One region of the Streptomyces sp. NPDC051018 genome, then DNA from elsewhere that is predicted to be linked to it. Evidence: riboswitches for the same ligand, from Rfam matches in the RefSeq annotation. Region 1 holds a riboswitch; each other region holds the start of a gene.
The links. Region 1 has a riboswitch for cyclic di-AMP ahead of ACIBCM_RS24440 (C40 family peptidase). Riboswitches for the same ligand answer to the same signal wherever they lie in the genome.
Positions count from the first base shown of each region.

Region 2: linked by a shared signal. The riboswitch ahead of ACIBCM_RS32925 (M23 family metallopeptidase) and the one ahead of ACIBCM_RS24440 (C40 family peptidase) in region 1 are both predicted to bind cyclic di-AMP.
Region 3: linked by a shared signal. The riboswitch ahead of ACIBCM_RS27345 (transglycosylase family protein) and the one ahead of ACIBCM_RS24440 (C40 family peptidase) in region 1 are both predicted to bind cyclic di-AMP.
Region 4: linked by a shared signal. The riboswitch ahead of ACIBCM_RS32545 (NlpC/P60 family protein) and the one ahead of ACIBCM_RS24440 (C40 family peptidase) in region 1 are both predicted to bind cyclic di-AMP.

Region 1 is NZ_JBITFN010000015.1:94,348-98,874, forward strand. Features, by position in the region: gene ACIBCM_RS24430 (ABC transporter permease) at 1-298, shown strand, start outside; gene ACIBCM_RS24435 (PASTA domain-containing protein) at 566-1,021, opposite strand; cyclic di-AMP (ydaO/yuaA leader) riboswitch at 1,827-1,987, shown strand; gene ACIBCM_RS24440 (C40 family peptidase) at 1,991-2,467, shown strand; gene ACIBCM_RS24445 (ATP-binding protein) at 2,720-3,151, opposite strand; gene ACIBCM_RS24450 (helix-turn-helix domain-containing protein) at 3,431-4,288, shown strand; gene ACIBCM_RS24455 (DUF397 domain-containing protein) at 4,451-4,527, shown strand, end outside.
Region 2 is NZ_JBITFN010000030.1:55,712-60,238, forward strand. Features, by position in the region: gene ACIBCM_RS32920 (PP2C family protein-serine/threonine phosphatase) at 1-973, shown strand, start outside; cyclic di-AMP (ydaO/yuaA leader) riboswitch at 1,247-1,393, shown strand; gene ACIBCM_RS32925 (M23 family metallopeptidase) at 1,405-2,448, shown strand; gene ACIBCM_RS32930 (PrsW family intramembrane metalloprotease) at 2,808-4,064, opposite strand; gene trmB (tRNA (guanosine(46)-N7)-methyltransferase TrmB) at 4,449-4,527, opposite strand, start outside.
Region 3 is NZ_JBITFN010000019.1:13,773-18,299, forward strand. Features, by position in the region: gene eno (phosphopyruvate hydratase) at 1-771, opposite strand, end outside; gene ACIBCM_RS27345 (transglycosylase family protein) at 1,222-1,944, opposite strand; cyclic di-AMP (ydaO/yuaA leader) riboswitch at 1,949-2,124, opposite strand; gene ACIBCM_RS27350 (transglycosylase family protein) at 2,413-3,360, opposite strand; gene ACIBCM_RS27355 (cytochrome P450) at 3,474-4,527, opposite strand, start outside.
Region 4 is NZ_JBITFN010000029.1:61,805-66,331, reverse strand. Features, by position in the region: gene ACIBCM_RS32555 (alpha/beta hydrolase) at 1-728, shown strand, start outside; gene ACIBCM_RS32550 (hypothetical protein) at 778-1,131, shown strand; gene ACIBCM_RS32545 (NlpC/P60 family protein) at 1,263-2,501, opposite strand; cyclic di-AMP (ydaO/yuaA leader) riboswitch at 2,503-2,670, opposite strand; gene pcrA (DNA helicase PcrA) at 3,321-4,527, shown strand, end outside.

The sequences.
Region 1 (4,527 bases):
AATCGCGCTGGGGAGTGTGCTGTTCGTCCTTCTCGGCAACCCGTTCTCCGGAGCCGGGAGCGCACCGGAGCTGCTGCCCGAGCCCGCGGGCACGATCGGCCAGTGGCTGCCGCCCGGCGCGGGCACGCAACTGCTGCGCTCGGTGGCGTTCTTCGACGGGCACGGCGCGGACGGCGCACTGCTCACACTCGTCCTGTGGTCGGCTCTGGGACTCGCCGCCGTGCTTCTGGGGGGCCGCCGGAGGGCTCCCGAGAGCGCCGGGGTGCTCCGGAACACCACCCCGGCCCCGGTCGGCTGAGCCCAAAGGACAGGCCCGACACCCGCCGACGGCCGTGCGGCCGTCGGCGGGTGTCGGGCCTCCGCCCGTGTACGGCTCCGCTGTACGGGTGCCCTCGTCGCCCCTCGCACGGAACCCCCGTACGACGCGGTCGATCCGTTCGTCCGGCTCCGCACGGGCTCGCGTCACCGGACACCCGCAGGCCGCTCCCCGGCTCACTCGCCGGTCGGTTCACGACAGCCCATGGGACAGACGGCCGATTCAGCGGCTCGGAGCCGCCCCAGGACGTCAGGGGCAGGTTTCCTCGAGCTTCACCGTGCCGAAGTTCAGCTCGGTGTCGACCGACACGACGCTGCCCGCCTTCGGATCCTGGCTGCACACCTTCCAGTTGCGGTCCCAGACCTGGTTGCGCCCCTCACCCGTGCTGTCGTGCGAGGTCATCAGGTAGAAGCCCGTCTCCTGGGCCGAGTCCTGGGCCGCCTGGAGGCCCATGCCGATGAAGTTGGGCAGGGGCTTTCTCTCCGGCTTCTTCGCGGTGTCGCCGACGGGCTTCGCCGTGACCGTCCTGGTGACCGTGGGTCCGGGCGGCGCTTTGGCCCCCGCCGCGGCCGGCGCGGTGACCGTGGCGGTCGCGGTGGCGGTCGGCGCGGCCCCGGCGTCGCCCGCCTTCTGGGTACCGCCGTTCCCCGCCGCGCCGATGCCGATACCGATGAGGAAGAGGAAGGCGCCCGCGGGGACGATCACACGCTTGCGCGCCCATCCCGGCCGCTTCCCGGGCGCCGGGCCCCCTGCCTGCCGCTGCCCCCACTGCCCCGTCGGTTGCCCATGCGGCTGCTGACCCCAGCTCACGTATCCCCCCAAAGGATGATTGCCGAAGGCCCGACCGTAGTGGTGCCGATTCCCCTCCGGCGGGACGTACTTTCCGGTAGTGACGCAGTTGTGATCAATCGGCCGGGACGCCGTATTGCTCCACCCCGGGCGGCCGCGCCCGTCACGACAGAACATGCCCTGACCATGGATTTCCCCCGCACAGCCACTCGCCGGCCGTGCGACCGCGCCGCGGACGCACGGGAGCCCCCACACCGCCGGGGCGAGAGCGAGGTCCACGCGGCCACGCACGGCGGGGCGTTGAGGATTCTCGACGGCGAATACGCCAAAAGGGAGCATTCCGGACGGCACTTCCATCGGATCCCGCCCGTCGGCGGAATCGGTGGCAACTGTCAACCGCTGGTTGAGTACCAGTAATGGTCCCCCAATTGATGTAGTCGCTTCCCGGCGAGCGGCTACGGTCGAGTTGCGCATGCCAACCGGCAAGCAAGCGGAGCGCCTTGCTCCTTCGCTGGTACGGGCCTCCTCGGCCGTCGAGTTCCGATGCCTGTAGACGGCACGTCCACCCGAACAGCCCATTCGTGTTGAAACTCACATATCGCCGTTTTGGCTCGGAATTCCGCCTCGCCGTAGGTCAAGATCCCTGGGACGACAAGCCCCCGTCACCTCGGCGGGGCGGTCCGGACGGACGCCGAGTCCTGCCGCTGTTCCGGACGACTGGTCGACAGGAGTGCTTCGGCAGGAGTGGAGGACCCGAGCATTACGGGACAGCCGGAACCGTCCGGATCCGTTCCTCGGGGTGAAGCCGCGCCAGCGCGGCCGGGCACCTTCGTCCGCCCGAACCCGACAGGTCATCCTTCACAGGCGGCTGACGAAGGGTTGCGCATGAGTGCGCAGATGAACGTCCCGTTTCTGATCAGCCGGGCGGGCGCCGTTTCGGCCCTGACCCTCGCCGCGCTCGGCGGCTCCCTGCTCGTGCCGGGCGGCACGTCCGAGGCACAAGCGGCCACGGCACACGCGGGGAAGGCGCTCAAGATCGCGGCGTCGAAGAAGGGGGCCCCGTACAAGTACGGCGCCGTGGGCCCCTCGCGCTTCGACTGCTCGGGCCTCACGCTCTACTCGTACAAGAAGGCGGGCAAGAAGCTGCCACGGACCGCCCAGCAGCAGTACAACTCGACCCGCAAGGTCTCGGCATCCAGCCGGCAGGTGGGGGATCTGGTCTTCTTCCACTCGGGCAAGAGGGTCTACCACGTGGGCATCTACGCCGGAAAGGGAAAGATCTGGCACTCCCCCAAGACGGGGTCGTGGGTGAAGCTGGACAAGATCTGGAGCAAGAGCGTCTGGTACGGACGGGTGCGCTGACCGTCTGCCGTCAGCAGCCGTAAGCCGGTCGCCGGGTGTCCCCGGTGGCCGGCGTACCGGCGTGAACGCGCCGTTTTCGAAAGGGCTCCCGGCAGGTGCCCCGGCCTCCCCGGGCCCGGGACACACGGCGTCCCGGGGGCTCGGCGCACTGCGCCGCCCGCCCCTTCGGCCGCGCGGCGGGAACCCGGCCCCGGGATGCGCGCCGCGCTGCTCCCTGCGCCCAGCCGACAGCCGGACCACCCGGCCGGGTGATCAGTTCCGTACGGCCGCGGTCCACGGCAGGGCGATCCAGACGGTCTTGCCGCCCTCGGGGGTGGGGGTGACCGAGAGCCGTCCGCCCGACTGCGCGGTGAGGCTGCGGATGATGACCATCCCCCGCCCGTTGTCCTGCCGTACCGCCGCGGGCAGCCGCTGGGGCCAGCGCGGGTGACTGTCCGTCACCCCGATGCGCAGCTCCTCGTCCCGCTCCAGCGTCAGATCCACCGTGAAGGTGGGCGACTGGCCGAAGGTGTGCTGGACCGCATTGGTGGTGAGCTCCGAGACGATCAGCCGGACCGTGTCGACGGTCTCGCTGCCGGCGGGCAGACCCCACTCGGATACGACGTCGGTGACATACCTCCGTGCCACCGACACCGAAGCGGGATCGCTCGGCAGAGTGATGGATGCTTCCTGTTGATCTGCCATGGCGACGCTGTCCCTTTCCCACCGCGGCCGTGCTCCGACTTCGTAGCGGATGGAGTGCGCTGGGCGGCCACGGATTGCGCTTCGCGCCAGACTGCCACTCATCGCGCCGCCGCGAGTGGTGATCCACCAAGATATGCATATATCTGTCGCCCAAAGCGGTGAACTCTGCCGCGCGAAACCGCGTTTGGACCCACACTCACAACTCTGTCCGACGGTCCGGCGCGACCGGCCGTAAGGCCGGCGCCGGACCGTGGATCAACCGAGCGGAAGGAATCCCCGATGCAGCACGGCCCCGCGGTGCGCCGCCGCAAACTGGGCGAAGAACTCCGCAAGCTGCGCCATGCGGCGGGGCTGACCAGCCGCAGCGCCGGGGCGCTGGCCGGCTGGCACCAGTCGAAGGTGAGCCGGATCGAGACCGGCGCCAGCGGTGTCAAGGCCACCGATGTCCGGCTGCTCCTCGATGTGTACGAGGTCGACGACCCCCGTCTGCGGACGCTGCTGGAGACACTCGCGGGCGCGGCAGGCGGCTCGGGCACGCCCTGGTGGTACGCGTACCGGGGGCTGCTGCCGCCCGAGTACCGCGACTTCATCTCCCTGGAGGCCCAGGCGTGCTCGGTGCGCACGCTGGAGACCTCGGTGGTGCCGGGGCTGCTCCAGACCCCGGCGTACGCGCGGGCGGTGACCCGGGCGACGCTGGAGGATCTGCCGGAGGCGACCGTCGAATCGCTGGCGGAGGTGCGGATCACCCGGCAGGCGGTGCTGCGCGCGAGGGATCCGCTGAAGCTCCGGGTCGTCCTCGACGAGGCGGCGCTGCGACGGCAGGTCGGGGGGCCGCGGGTGATGCGGGAGCAGCTGAGGGAGCTGGTCCGCTCGGCCCGGCTTCCGCATGTACGGCTCCAGGTGCTGCCGTTCTCCGTCGGCGCTTATGTCGGACTCGCCAGCTCTTTCGTTATCTTCTCCTTTCCGAACACTTCTGATCTGGATGTGGTCGTTCTTGACCACTTGACGAGTAGCCTCCATCTGGAGCGGGCAGAAGACCGTGAGGTGTACAGCGCCGCCTTCACGACCATGCAGGCGCGTGCCCTGTCCGCGGTGGATTCCCTGGATCTCATCGCCACGCTCATGGATGACGCTTAGGGAGGCTCCATGTCCGATCGCCTCGCGCACATCGACCCCGCACTCGCCCGTGTATCCGCCGACTCCGCAGCCGCCGCCCCGGCGCACGTCTCTCCCGCAACACCGGGCCCGGTGTCCGCCCCTCACCCGTACGGCGCCCCCGTGAACCACGACAGCGTCTTAATGTGGCGGCGCAGCAGCCGCAGCACCGGCATGAACAACTGCGTCGAGGCGGCCAGGCTCCCCGACGACACCCTGGC
Region 2 (4,527 bases), on a different contig from region 1:
CGGGATCACGGCGTCCCTCGCGGAGCTGTCGCTGCATCTGTACGACAAGACGCTCACGCAGTCCGCCGGATACACCGAGCTGACCACCGTGGTCACCGTCTCGCTGCTCGCCTTACTGATCAACCGGGTCGTGCGCCGCAGCGGGCAGCGGCTCGCCTCGGCGCGGGTCATCGCCGAGGCCGCGCAGCGCGCCGTGCTGCCCACGCCCGCCGAGGAGATCGGCGGGCTCCAGATCGCCGCGCGGTACGAGGCCGCGCTCGCCGACGCCTTCATCGGGGGCGACCTCTACGCCGTGCAGGACACTCCGCACGGTGTGCGGCTGGTGGTGGGGGACGTACGGGGGAAGGGGCTGGGGGCCGTTGAGACGGTGGCCGTGATCATCGGCGCATTCAGGGAGGCGGCCGAGCAGGAGAGTTCGCTGGAGGGTGTGGCCGAGCGACTGGAACGAGCGCTCGTCCGTGAGGCCAAGAGGCGGGGCAGCCTGGACACGTTCGAGGGGTTCGCCACCGCCGTACTCGCGGAGATCCCACGGGGGCGGGGCGCCGTACGCCTGGTGAACAGGGGTCATCCCGAGCCGCTGATGCTGCACGGTGACGGTCTGCTGGAGGAGCTGGCGCCGCGTGAGCCCGCGCTGCCGCTCGGCATGGGCGAGCTGGGGGAGTGGCCGGACCGGGCCGAGGAGTATCCCCTGCCGGCGGGATCCACCCTGCTGATCTACACGGACGGGCTCTCCGAGGCAAGAAACGCGGCCGGGGTCTTCTACGAGCCCGGCATCCGGCTGGCCGGCCGGATTTTTCCCGGCCCGGGGGAGCTGCTGGACGCCCTGGTCGAGGATGTACGCCGGCATACGGGCGGCGGCGCCACGGACGACATGGCGATGCTGGCCCTCACCCGGGCGGGTGAACGGCAGCCGACACGCCGGAGAACGGTGTCGGTTGTCCCACAGCCGGGAGCGCCGGACGGTCTCCGGTGATGAGGGGCGGGCAACGCCTCGATGAAACTGTTCTCATCCCGGCCCCCGTACTGCGGGTAGTGAAGTACGGCCTTCTGTTCGGCATGTGATGAACCATCAGCGATGTGATGTCGGCCGAGTGGGCATCAAGTCGCCCGACTCCGGTCGCTTGTGTCCCGGTTGGTCCGGCGCCCGGTCACGAGCGATCCACCGGAACGGCTTGGAATCCGGTCCCCGTGTCTATTAACGTTCGATAACGCAGCGCGGTTGTCCCAGCCGTCGTCAGGACGGCGCCGTGCGCGTGCGCCGAATCCCGCAAGGGAACCGGGGAACCACCTTTTGGGGTGAATCGGGCGCCTTCGCACCCTGCGGAGGAACTCGTAGGAGACCTTCCTGCTCCGAACCCGTCAGCTAACCCGGTAGGCGAGAAGGAAGGAAAGGAGAACGCCTCAGTGGCGTCCAACAGTCCTGCCCCGGAGGCACCCGCCAGGTCCGGTGTCTTCAGCCGAGAAGGGGCCGAACGGTCCTTCGGAGAGTGGAACCCCACGGCGGACTCAGTCCGTCCGGTGCGTGGCCGCCACCGTGTCATGAAGCAGCGGGGCGGAATCGCCCGCAGCTCCACGGTGCTCGGTGTCGGGGTGATCGCGGCGGTCGGCGCGGGTGGTATCGCCACCGCGCAGAACAAGCCCGCGGTCTCCATCTCCCTCCCCGACGGCTTCGCGGAGAACCTGCCCGACGGCCTGAAGCCGTCCGAGGACTCCGGTGGCGGTGACGGTGACGCCGGCACCGCGCTCGCCGCGATGGGCACCATCGGCGGCAGCGCTGCCGAGGCCACCGAGGGCGCCGGGACGAGTGACCAGGCCCAGGGCGCCGGTGAGGCCCTGCGCTCCCGCATCCTTCAGCAGGCCGAGCAGCAGCAGTCCCAGGCGGACGCGGAGAAGAAGGCCGCGGAGGAGAGGGCCGCGGCCGAGAAGGCCGCCGCCGAGGCGAGGAAGGCGGAGGCCAAGGCCAGGGCCGAGGCGGAGGCCAAGAAGAAGAAGGCCGAGGCGGAGGCGAAGGCCAAGGCGGAGGCCGAGCGTCTCGCCAAGCTCGCGAAGAGCTTCTCGCTGCCGACCTCCTCGTACACGATCACCTCCTCCTTCGGCCAGTCGGGCTCGCTCTGGTCCTCGGGCCAGCACACCGGCCTCGACTTCGCCGCCCCGACGGGCACCCCCGTCAAGGCCGTGACCAGCGGCACCATCAAGGCTGCGGGCTGGTCCGGGTCGTACGGCTACCGCATCGTGCTGGAGCTGAACGACGGTACGGAGGTGATGTACGCGCACCTGTCGTCCATCAACGCGAGCGCGGGCCAGAAGGTCGGCTCGGGCGAAACGATTGGCCGCGTCGGCGCGACCGGCAATGTGACCGGCGCCCATCTGCACCTCGAGGTCAAGACGCCCGGCGGGAGCACGATCGACCCGGCGTCCTGGCTGCGGAGCAAGGGCCTCACCCTCTGATCCGGCGGGAACTCTCCCTGCCCCGGTGACCGGGAGACACGTCCAGGGCGAGCCGTACCTGAGTCCCTTCCCGTGCTCGTCCCCATCCCTGTCCTCGTGCCTGCGTCCGTCCTCGTGCCTGTACTGTCGTCGGGTCCAGGCAGGGGACGGCGTAACGGACCCACTTCTGCGCGACCCGTACCGCCGAACCGAACGGATCGGTACGGAGTGCCCAACCGTCCGGACCACCTCGATGGCCCGGATCACCGAACTCCGGCAGCCCTGGCGCATACCCCCCGATGCCAGGGCTGCCGGTGCCGTACCCTCTCCCACTTCCGCCCCCTCGGCCGCTCCCGTACGAGCCGTGGGGGCACACCGGCTCAGATGCGGTACGGGTTGAACCCCTCGTAGTCGCGGTGCGGGGGCGGCACCCACACCCGTCCCGTCGCGCGGGCCGCGTAGGTCAGCGCCGGGCCCGCCATCCCCTTGCGCTGCCACATGTGGTGCAGCAGTTCCTGCTCCCGCTCGGTGAAGTCCGGGTCCGCGGCACCCCGCTCGGCCCGGTGGCGCAGAAACGCCAGCGAGGTCGCGAACCGCTGGTACTCCGCCACCGCGTGCGCCGCGCCCGGTCCGTGCGTACGCCGGGCGATCTCCCGCGCGGTCCTGCGGGCCTTCATGGACGACAGGGCCGGCGGCTCGTTGGGTGACAGCCAGCCGGCGGCCGCGTAGGCGGGCAGCTGGGCGGAGATCGTGCGCAGTTCGCGCTGCCGGGACCAGATCGTCAGCCAGGTGAGCAGTCCGAAGACGGGGACCATGAACACCCCGTACACCACATAGAAGCCCCAGGGGCCGAGCAGCGAGGCCGAGCCGTTCCACACCGCGTGCATGCCGATCGCCAGCACGAGTCCGGTGAGCGGCAGCGCGATCCGCCGCACCCGCGCGCGCCGCGCCGCCAGGGCGGCGAGACCGAAACCCAGACCGGTCAGCACCGTGAACAGCGGATGCGCGAACGGGGACATGACGATCCGTACGAAGAAGGTCGCCGCGGTGACCGAGGCGAAGCCCGACGAGCCCGTCTCCTGGTCCTCGTCGAACGCGGTGCCCAGATAGAGGATGTTCTCGGTGAAGGCGAAGCCGGTCGCGGTGAAACCGGCGATCACGACTCCGTCGACGAGGCCGGTGAAGTCCCGTCGCCGGAAGGTGAAGATCAGCAGGACCGCGGCGGCCTTCGCGCTCTCCTCCACGACGGGGGCGATCACGGTCGCCCCGAGAGCGTCCGCGCTGGTGGGGTCGGCGGTGGTGGTGGCTATCCAGCGGGTCGCGAACGTGTTCGCGATGATCGCGACGAGTGCCGCGGCGAACGCGCCCCAGGCGAACGCGAACACCAGATTGCGCCAGGGGCCCGGTTCGACCCGGTCCAGCCAGCGGAACACGGTGGCGAGCAGCGGTACGGGCAGGGTTGCGAGCGCGAGGCCGACGAGGAAGCCCTCCGTGCCCGTCTGCTCGCGTACGAGGGCGAGGATGACGAGTCCGGACAGCGCGAGCAGCACGATGAGGATCCCGGCCCGGACCGCCTTGTTGTGCCAGAACCGGGAGGCCCGGCGCGGTTTGTAACGCCAGCGGGCCTGTTCCGGCATCGCGGTGAACTGCGGCCGCGGGTCGAACGCGGGAACCGCGGGGTGCGCCGCCGCCCAGGGACCGGGTGAATCCGCCGCGTGGGGCGGCGGTCGGCCCGCCGGGCGCGGCGATGGATGCGGGGTCGACGGCTCGTACACCCGTCGACCCTAACGACAGGTACTGACACCTGGCGATGGCGCAGAGGACGGCCGGCGGTTGCGCGCCGGGAGTTCCGTGGACGGGCATGGCCGCGAGGCGCCCTGGCGGGACGGGGACGAGACACCTCGGACGGGGAGCCGCGGGCGGGGTTCGGGGCCGCCCCGGCAGGCCCGCACGGTTCGGCCGACGCACACCTGCCGACGCACACCTTCGCGGCGGCGCCGCGCACCCTCGGGGGCGGACGTCTAGGAAACGGCCCCGGGCGAGGGCTCGGCACGGCGGCGGAACAGCAGGTCACGCACCTGGTGCCCCTTGTCCAGCCCC
Region 3 (4,527 bases), on a different contig from region 1:
CTCGTAGGCGCCGTCCTTGTAGAACTCGGACGCGGCGACGTCGAGCGCGAGCGCGATCTCCCTGCCGGGGGCGTACCCGGCTTCCTTGATCGCTTCGAGGATGAGGTCGAGCGCGGCGCGGTTGGAGTCGAGGTTCGGCGCGAAGCCGCCCTCGTCGCCGAGGCCGGTGGACAGGCCCTTCTGCTTCAGGACCTTCTTGAGGGTGTGGTAGACCTCGGTGCCCCAGCGCAGGGCCTCGGAGAAGGACTCCGCGCCGATCGGCGCGATCATGAACTCCTGGATGTCCACATTGGAGTCGGCGTGCGAGCCGCCGTTGAGGATGTTCATCATCGGAACGGGCAGCAGATGCGCGTTCGGGCCGCCGAGGTAGCGGAAGAGCGGCAGGTCGGACGCCTCGGACGCGGCGTGCGCCACGGCGAGGGAGACACCGAGGATGGCGTTGGCGCCGAGCGAGGACTTGTCCGGGGTGGCGTCCAGGTCGAACATCGCCTGGTCGATCAGGCGCTGCTCGGTGGCGTCGTAGCCGACCAGCTCCGGGCCGATCTGCTCGATGACGGCGAGGACGGCCTTCTCGACGCCCTTGCCCTGGTAACGGTCCTTGTCACCGTCGCGCAGCTCAAGGGCCTCGAACGCTCCGGTGGAGGCACCGGAGGGAACGGCGGCACGGCCGGTGCTTCCGTCGTCGAGGCCGACCTCGACCTCGACCGTGGGATTGCCTCGGGAGTCCAGGATTTCCCGGGCTACGACGACGTCGATGGACGGCACGAGCATCTCCTTCTGGGATGTGACGCTGGAAGTGCAGGGCCTCATCGGCCTTGCGGCACGAGCCTAACCGGCCGGGGGTCGTGGCCCTGTCGCTGCCCGCTCCCTGGGACGAAAAACGGCGTGAAGCGCGTCGGCGAGGGAGAAAAGGACGGGCGGACGGGTGATCACTACCCATCGGTAAGGCCCGTCGCGGGGGTACCGGGACCGCTCCGGGAGATGTACGCGGCGGGGGCGCGGGCATCCCGTCCGCCCGGCGGCTCGGGCGGATCACGGGAAAACCCCGGTCCGGCGCGTACGGGGGAAGCGCGTCGGACCGGGGTGCTCCGGTGCCCCGCCGGGGGCGGGTGCGTGCCGCGGACAGGTGCCGTGCCGCGGACAGGTGCCCCGCCGGGGGACGGGGCTCCGTGCTCCGGGCGGGTGCCTGTGCGGTCGGCGGATGCCGTGCGGAGTGCGGGGTCAGCTCAGGTGGAGCTGCTGGCCCGGGTAGATGACATCGGCGTCGTCCACGATGTCCTTGTTCAGCTCGAACAGCTTCTGCCAGCCGCCGTCGACGTTCTTCGCCTCGGCGATCTTGCTCAGGGTGTCGCCGGCCTTGACCTCGTACTCGCCGTCACCCTTCTGGAAGCCCTTGGCCTTGGCGGCGGGCTTCGGGGACTCCTGCTGCTGCGCCGGGGCGTGGGAGCGCTCGGAGCGGGTGGTCGGGGCCTCGGCGCGCTTCTGCGCGGGCTTCGACTGCTGGTGGGACTGGGACTGGGACTGCGACTGGGACTGCTGCGAGGAGCCGGAGCTGGAGGAGCCCGTGTACGCGGAGTTGGACAGGCCCACACCACAGCTCGGCCAGGCACCCTTGCCCTGGCCCGCGAGGACCTTCTCGGCGATCTCGATCTGCTGCGACTTGGACGCCTGGTGGGCGTTGGGGGCGTACGCGGTCCCGCCGAACGCGGCCCAGGTGGAGGACGAGAACTGGAGGCCGCCGTAGTAACCGTTGCCGGTGTTGATGGACCAGTTGCCGCCGGACTCGCACTGGGCGACCCGGTCCCACTCGGAGGCGGTGGCGGCGGAGGCGGAGGTGGCGCCGATCAGCGGTGCGGCGACGGCGGCACCGGTGATGCCGGCGAACGCGACGATCTTGGCGGCCTTGGACGGGCGGCGGTGCTTGCCCTTGCTGGAAAACAGCATGGAACGATCTCCTCACCGACGCCTGCGAGGTGAGCTGTCGGGTTCGGGCCAAGTGAGTTGCCCGGCCGCGCGTCCTGGCGCGCGGCTTCACCCCGAGCCGGGTGCCCGTCGTTCATCCTCGACGGACGGGTCCGGCACTTACCTTGGGTCCCCCGCTCCTGCCTTCGGCGCTCTGAGCGACGACTGTTCCCCCCGACCGACGGCAGGATTCGGCGTGACGGTCGACGGTGCCCGCGGTGGCGAGCGGTTCAGACCGTAGGCACACCTGTCCCGGATGTTCAAAGAGGCCCATCAGGGAAAAACCGCCCATCCCGCCACTGCCACAACCCGCGTTTCCGCAGGTCGAGTACGGAATGAAACATTCCGCCGGACGGGATGGGCCGGATTCGGCAAAGAGACCCATGTCTCACTTGCGCAGAATCGGACAAAGAGGTGTGAACCGGGGCGCGATTTCCGGGTGGATTCCCGCTACTCCGAGCCCAGTTCAAGGCTCTGACCGGGAAGGATGAGGTCCGGATCGGCGCCGACGGTCTCCCGGTTGGTCTCGTAGAGCGCGGGCCAGCCGCCCTCCAGCTTCTTCTCCTCCGCGATGGCCCAGAGGTTGTCGCCGGGCTTGACCGTGTAGGTGAGGGGCGGGACCTCCGCGGCGCCGGTACCGCCCGTCTGCTTCTGGTCGTTGGCGCCGGGGCGGGCCGCGGAGTCGCTCCGCGAGGCGCGATCGCCGTCCGTTCCACGGCTCTTGTCCGCACCACCCGGGCCGGTGGGCGCGGTGGGGTCGGCCGGGTCGGCGGAGGAGGAGCCGGTCGCCTCGGGCGCGGGCTCGGCGCCGGGCGTACCGCTGCCCGCGCTGCCGCCGCCGGGCGCGGCCGGGGCCGTCGCCCCCGGTGCGGGCGTCTTCTTTCCCGGTGCCTTCGCCCCGGGCGCCTTCTGCTCTCCGGGGGCCTTCTGCCCGGGAGCCGGGGTGCCGGAGGGAGCGCCGGACGGGGTACCGGAGGGTGCGGGCGCGGGCCCGGGGTCGACCGCCGCCCCCGTATCGGTGCCACCGGGCGCCAGCCCCGCGAGCGTGCCGCACGACGGCCACGCCTGGGGACCCTGCGCGGCAAGGACCTTCTCCGCGACGGCTATCTGCTGGGAGCGGCTGGCGAGATCGGGCCGGGCCGCGTACTCCGTACCGCCGAAGTCCTCCCAGACCTGCTGGGAGAACTGGAGTCCGCCGTAGTAGCCGTTGCCGGTGTTCGCGCTCCACAGGCCCGCGCTCTCGCACTCCGCGACCCGGTCCCACACCGCCCCGTCGACCGCGGACGCCGAGCCCGCGCCGAGGAGGGGGATCGCGATGGCGGATCCCGTCACCCCCGCGGCGACGACGATGGCAGGGGCCTGACGGGGACGGCGATGGCGACCATTTCCGGAGAGCATGCAGTTGCCTTTCACGTGACACCCGGGACGGGGGTGAAAGGTAGCGGCACCCGAACGTCTGTCACAAGTCGATGATGTGCAGATCACGCCCGAGTCACGGAATTGACTTTCCGTCAGTTGTATCGGTTCGCGAACTCCACGGGCAGGGTGCGCAGTCCACGCATGATCAGGCCGCCACGCCAGCGCAAATCCGCCGGATCCCCCGTCAGCCTCAGGTCGGGCAGCCGCCGCAGCAGGGTCGCGATCGCCGTCTGCCCCTCCAGCCGGGCCAGGGGCGCGCCCAGACAGTAGTGGATGCCGTGCCCGTATCCGAGGTGCTGATTGTCACTCCGGGAGAGGTCGAGGACATCGGGCCGGCCGAACTTCTCCGGGTCGCGGTCGGCCGCCGCCAGCACGACCAGTACGGGATCACCCGCGGCGATCTCCCGGCCGCCGATGGTCAGCGCCTCCGTCGCGAAGCGCCAGGTCGCCATCTCGACGGGCCCGTCGTAGCGCAGCAGTTCCTCCACCGCCGTCTCCAGCAGACCGGCCTCCCCCGCGTCGAGGGACGCCTGGAGACGGGCTCGCTGCTCCGGGTGGCGAAGTAGGGCATAGACGCCATTTCCAATGAGGTTCACGGTCGTCTCAAAACCGGCGAAGAGGAGGATAAAGGCCATGGCTGCGGCCTCGTTCTCCGTCAGATGCTCCCCATGGTCGCTCGCCCGGATCAGCCCGGAGATCAGATCGTCCCCCGGGGACTCGCGCTTGCGGTGGATCAGCTCCGCCAGATAACCGCGCATCTTCTTCACCGACCGGGCCACCCCGCCCCGCGGTCCCCCGCCGTGCCGGATCATCATTCCCGCCCAGTCCCGGAAGTCGTCCTGGTCCTCGGGCGGTACGCCGAGCAGATCGCAGATGGCGTAGATGGGCAGCGGGAAGGCGAACTCATGGATGAGATCGGCGCTCCCCCGCCCGGCGAAGCCGTCGATGAGCCGGTCCGTCAGCTCCTGGACCCGCGGGGCGAATTCCGCGACCCGCCGGGGTGTGAACGCCTTGGACACCAGCCGCCGCAGCCGGGTGTGGTCGGGCGGGTCGATGTTCAGCAGATGCGTCATCAGCTCCGCCTTGCGCTCCCCCGGGATGCCGGTGCGGCCCCGGGCGTGGGCGGGCTCGTCATGGTGGACGGGG
Region 4 (4,527 bases), on a different contig from region 1:
TCCTGGTCGCGCCCTGCACGATGCTGCTGGGCGCGCGGGACCACGGGTACGCGAACATCCCGGGCAGGATCAACGCGGACAGCTGGCTCAGCGTCGACGTACGCAGGATGGTCGCCGACAACTTCCGGGTCTCCCTGGCCCCCGGAGGCTGGGCCATCGCGGGCTACTCCTCGGGCGGGCACGGCGCGGCCGAGCTGGCCCTCGCCCACCCCGACCGCTACTCCGCCGCCGTCAGCCTGTCCGGCTACAACGATCCGGCCGCGGAGCAGTCCTCGCTCACCGGGGACGATCCGGAGCTGCGCCGTGAGAACGACGTTCTGAACATTCTGCGGGCGGCGGCGGAACCGCCTCCCGTTTCCCTGCTGGCGGTGGGGCAGGGCGCGGACGGCTATCTGCCCGGTCTCGCGCTCAGGGCGGAGGCCGAGCCGCCGACGAGGGTGGATCTGCGGGCCGTCAAGGGCGGGCACTCGACCTGGGTGTGGAAGGCGCAGGTCCCGTATCTCTTCGAGTGGCTGACGCGGCGGATGGGCCTGGCGGACCGGGGCGGCGGGAGCGGGGCGCGGCGGACACCCGGGGGCGGCCCCGCCGATGTCCCGGGCGGCCTCCCGGACGCCGTTGCTCCGGGAAGGCCCACGGGCTCCGGGGCCTGGGCGCCGGTGGGGATCACGGGTTCCAGGGCCGATGTCCGGGGTGAGGGTCACGGGCTCCACGGCCGAGGTCCCGGCTGAGGGTCACCTGCCCTGAGAGGGGCGAAATGGGGAGGTTAGGCTCCGCCACATGGACGTACTCATCAATGTCTTCGTGGCCCTGCACATCATCGGCATCGCGGCCCTGCTGGGCGGCTTCCTCACCCAGATGAAGACGATGGGGCAGGGCACGGCCCGCTTCACCCCGGGCATGCTCCACGGCGCGCTGACGATGCTGGTCACGGGAGTGGCGCTGGTCGGGCTGAACCAGGCGGACGACCAGACGGTCAACAACGTCAAGATCGGCGTCAAGATGGCGGTGCTGGTGGTGATCCTGGGCCTGGTGTACGTCAAGCGGGACGAGGAAACGGTGGACAAGGCCCTGTTCGGCGCGGTCGGCGGCCTCACGATGGTGAACATCTTCATCGCGACCCTCTGGACCTGAGCCGCCCCGCCGCGGGCACGGCGAGGCGAGGGGCACGGACGTCCGCGGGCCTGCGCGGGCATACGCGGGTATCTACGGACGACGGTGTACGGGCGGATCCGACCGCGACCGGTCCCGGGCACGCGCCGGCGTCAGGCGGGGCGCACGCTGCTGTGGATCGGCATGGAGAAGATCGACTCCTCGCGGACCTTCGCGCCGGGTTTCGGCGCGTGGATCATCTTGCCGCCGCCCGTGTAGATACCGACATGGCTGGTGTCGTCGTAGAAGAAGACCAGGTCACCGGGGCGCAGATCCTTGGTCGCCACCCGGGTGCCGGTCTTCACCTGGTCCCAGGTGGTGCGCGGGAGGGTCACGCCCGCCGACTTCCAGGCCGCCTGTGTCAGCCCGGAGCAGTCGTACGAGCTGGGCCCGGCCGCGCCCCAGACGTACGGCTTGCCGAGCTGGGCGCGGGCGAAGGAGAGGACCTTGCCGGCCTTGGCGGTGGAGCTGCCGGAGCCCGGTCCCGGCCGTGACCCCTGGCCCGTACCCGAGCCGGATCCCGTACCGGAGCCGCTTCCCGTGCCGGAGCCCGTGCCGCTGCCGGGCTGCCCGCTCTGCTCGCGCTGCTTCTCCAGGCGCTTGCGCTCCTCCTGAGCCCGCTGCCGCTCCCGGGCCTCCTGCTCGGCCTTGGCCTCGGCCCGGCGGCGGGCCTCGGCCTCCTTCTCGCGCTCGATCGCCGCGAGCCGGGCCTTCTCCTCGGCCGTCAGCTTCGACAGCAGCGAGCGCGCCTCGGCCAGCTTCGCCTGCACCCGCTGCTTGCCGTTGCGCAGGGTCTCCTGCGACTCCGCGAGTGATTCCAGGCTCCGCGCGGCCCGCTCCCGCTGCTCGGCGGCCTCGGTCCGCTGGGTCTCGTAGTCGGCTATGACCTCGCGCTGACGGTCCGTCATCCGGTCCATCAAGTGGTTCTGGTCGAAGAACTGCTGCGGGCTGTCCGCGAACATCAGCGCGGCGGTCGGGCTGACCGCGCCCGTGCGGTACTGGGCCGCGGCGTAGGAGCCGAGTGTCCGGCGGGACTCGTTCAGTCTGTCCGCGCGCTTCGCCGTGTCGTCGAGCAGCCGGTCCACCTCGCGCCGCTTCTCGGCGGTCGCCTCCTTGGCCCTGTTGAACTCCTGGGTCGCGGTCCCCGCCTGCCGGTAGAGGTCGTCGACCTTCTTCTGCACCTCCTCGACGGAGGGCTTCGGCTCCGGCGCGTCCGGCGCGGCGGAGGCGTTCCCCGCCGACAGCAGACCGACGGACGCGAGTGCCGCGGAGGTGATACCGGCGGCCGTCAGGGGTTTCGAGGTGAGCGCGGTAAGACTGCGGGGCTTGCGATGCGACGCCAACGCCGGCATCTCCTTCTTCCGTTGACCGCCTACCGGGTTAGCTGTCGGGTTCGGGCGGAACGGAAGGTCGCCCTACGGACCAGTCATTTCAGGCCAGTCCGATTCACCCCGGTTGTGCATGGTGGGTCCCCGGTTTCGAACTTCCTTGGGGGAAGCCCGAATTCGACGTGGCCGCCCGCTTGGCGTGGATCGCCGTGGGGGTACGGGCCGCCTGATCGAGCACGCTAGCAACCGTGTGGCCGCGGTGAAGGCCGATGTTCGATATTCCCGATACTTTTCTGTGACCTTGGCGTCGAGGGTGCACGGGCGCGGGGACGCCCGGCCGATGACCGAAAGAGGTCGCCCGGCCACCCCGGGTGCGCGGGCGCGGGGGCTCCCGGAACCGTATCCGCGTGACGGCGGAGCCGCCCTCCGGGGACCCGGACGAGGACACGATCACCGCTGGTCACGGCCGTGGCGGTGGTGGTGGCAGCCGTGATGGCGGTCGTATCGCGGTGCCGGCCGCGGTATGCCCGTCGCGCCTCCCCGGAGCCGTCCCGCCCGGCACGCCTGCCCCGCCCGGAGGCGCCTCGCCCGGAGCCCGCCCGCCTTACCGGACCCGCGTCCCCCCGCCCGCCTCACCGGACCCGTCACCGGGGGCGGGGCCGTGCTCCACGAGGCCCGTGCCGGCGGCATGTCCGTATGCCCGTATCCGTACGGTCCCCGGGTGCGTACAGTACGCAACGACCGGGCCGTACCGGTGTGATCACCGTGTCCTGACGCCTCCCGGCGGCCCCGCGGCCGATGCGGCGGCGGGCTGTCAGTGCCGAGGCATAAACTCGGAGAGCGATGAGCAGCCTCTTTGACGAAGACTTCCTGGCGAACCTCCGGCGCACCCCGGAGGAGCCCCCGCCGCCGCCCGAGGACCACGAGGGTCCCGGGGGCCCGGCCCGGGAGGAGATTCCGGACGATCTCTTCCAGGGCGCGTTCGACGTACCCCCCGCCAGAGGCGCGTACCACCGCGACGGCGCGCCCCGGACGGTCGTGGACCCCGAAGCCCTGCTCGACGGGCTGAACGAACAGCAGCGCGCCGCCGTCGTGCACACCGGCTCCCCCCTGCTCATCGTCGCCGGGGCCGGATCCGGGAAGACCCGGGTGCTCACCCACCGGATCGCCCACCTCCTGGCGACCCGCAGCGTCCACCCCGGGCAGATACTGGCGATCACCTTCACCAACAAGGCCGCCGGTGAGATGAAGGAGCGCGTCGAGCAGCTCGTCGGCCCGCGCGCCAACGCGATGTGGGTCTCGACGTTCCACAGCGCCTGCGTCCGTATCCTGCGCCGCGAGTCCAAGAAGCTCGGCTTCACCTCGTCGTTCTCGATCTACGACGCGGCCGACTCCAAGCGGCTGATGGCCCTGGTCTGCCGTGATCTGGACCTGGATCCCAAGAAGTTCCCGCCCAAGTCCTTCAGCGCCCAGATCTCTAATCTGAAGAACGAGCTGATCGACGAGGAGAGTTACGCCGACCAGGCCGCCGGCTCCGGGGGCGGCTTCGAGAAGACGCTCGCCGAGGCGTACCGGATGTACCAGGCGCGGCTGCGTGAGGCCAACGCCCTGGACTTCGACGACATCATCATGACGACCGTCCATCTCCTCCAGGCGTTCCCGGACGTCGCCGAGCACTACCGGCGGCGCTTCCGTCATGTCCTCGTCGACGAGTACCAGGACACCAACCACGCCCAGTACACCCTCGTACGCGAACTGGTGGGCACCGGATACGAGGATCTGCCGCCCGCCGAGCTGTGTGTCGTCGGCGACGCCGACCAGTCGATCTACGCCTTCCGCGGGGCGACCATCCGGAACATCCTCCAGTTCGAGGAGGACTACCCCCAGGCGACGACCATCCTGCTGGAGCAGAACTACCGCTCCACACAGACGATCCTGTCCGCCGCCAACGCCGTCATCGAGCGCAATGAGAGCCGCCGCCCCAAGAACCTGTGGACCAACGCGGGCGCGGGCGCGCAGATCACCGGCTATGTCGCCGACACCGAGCACG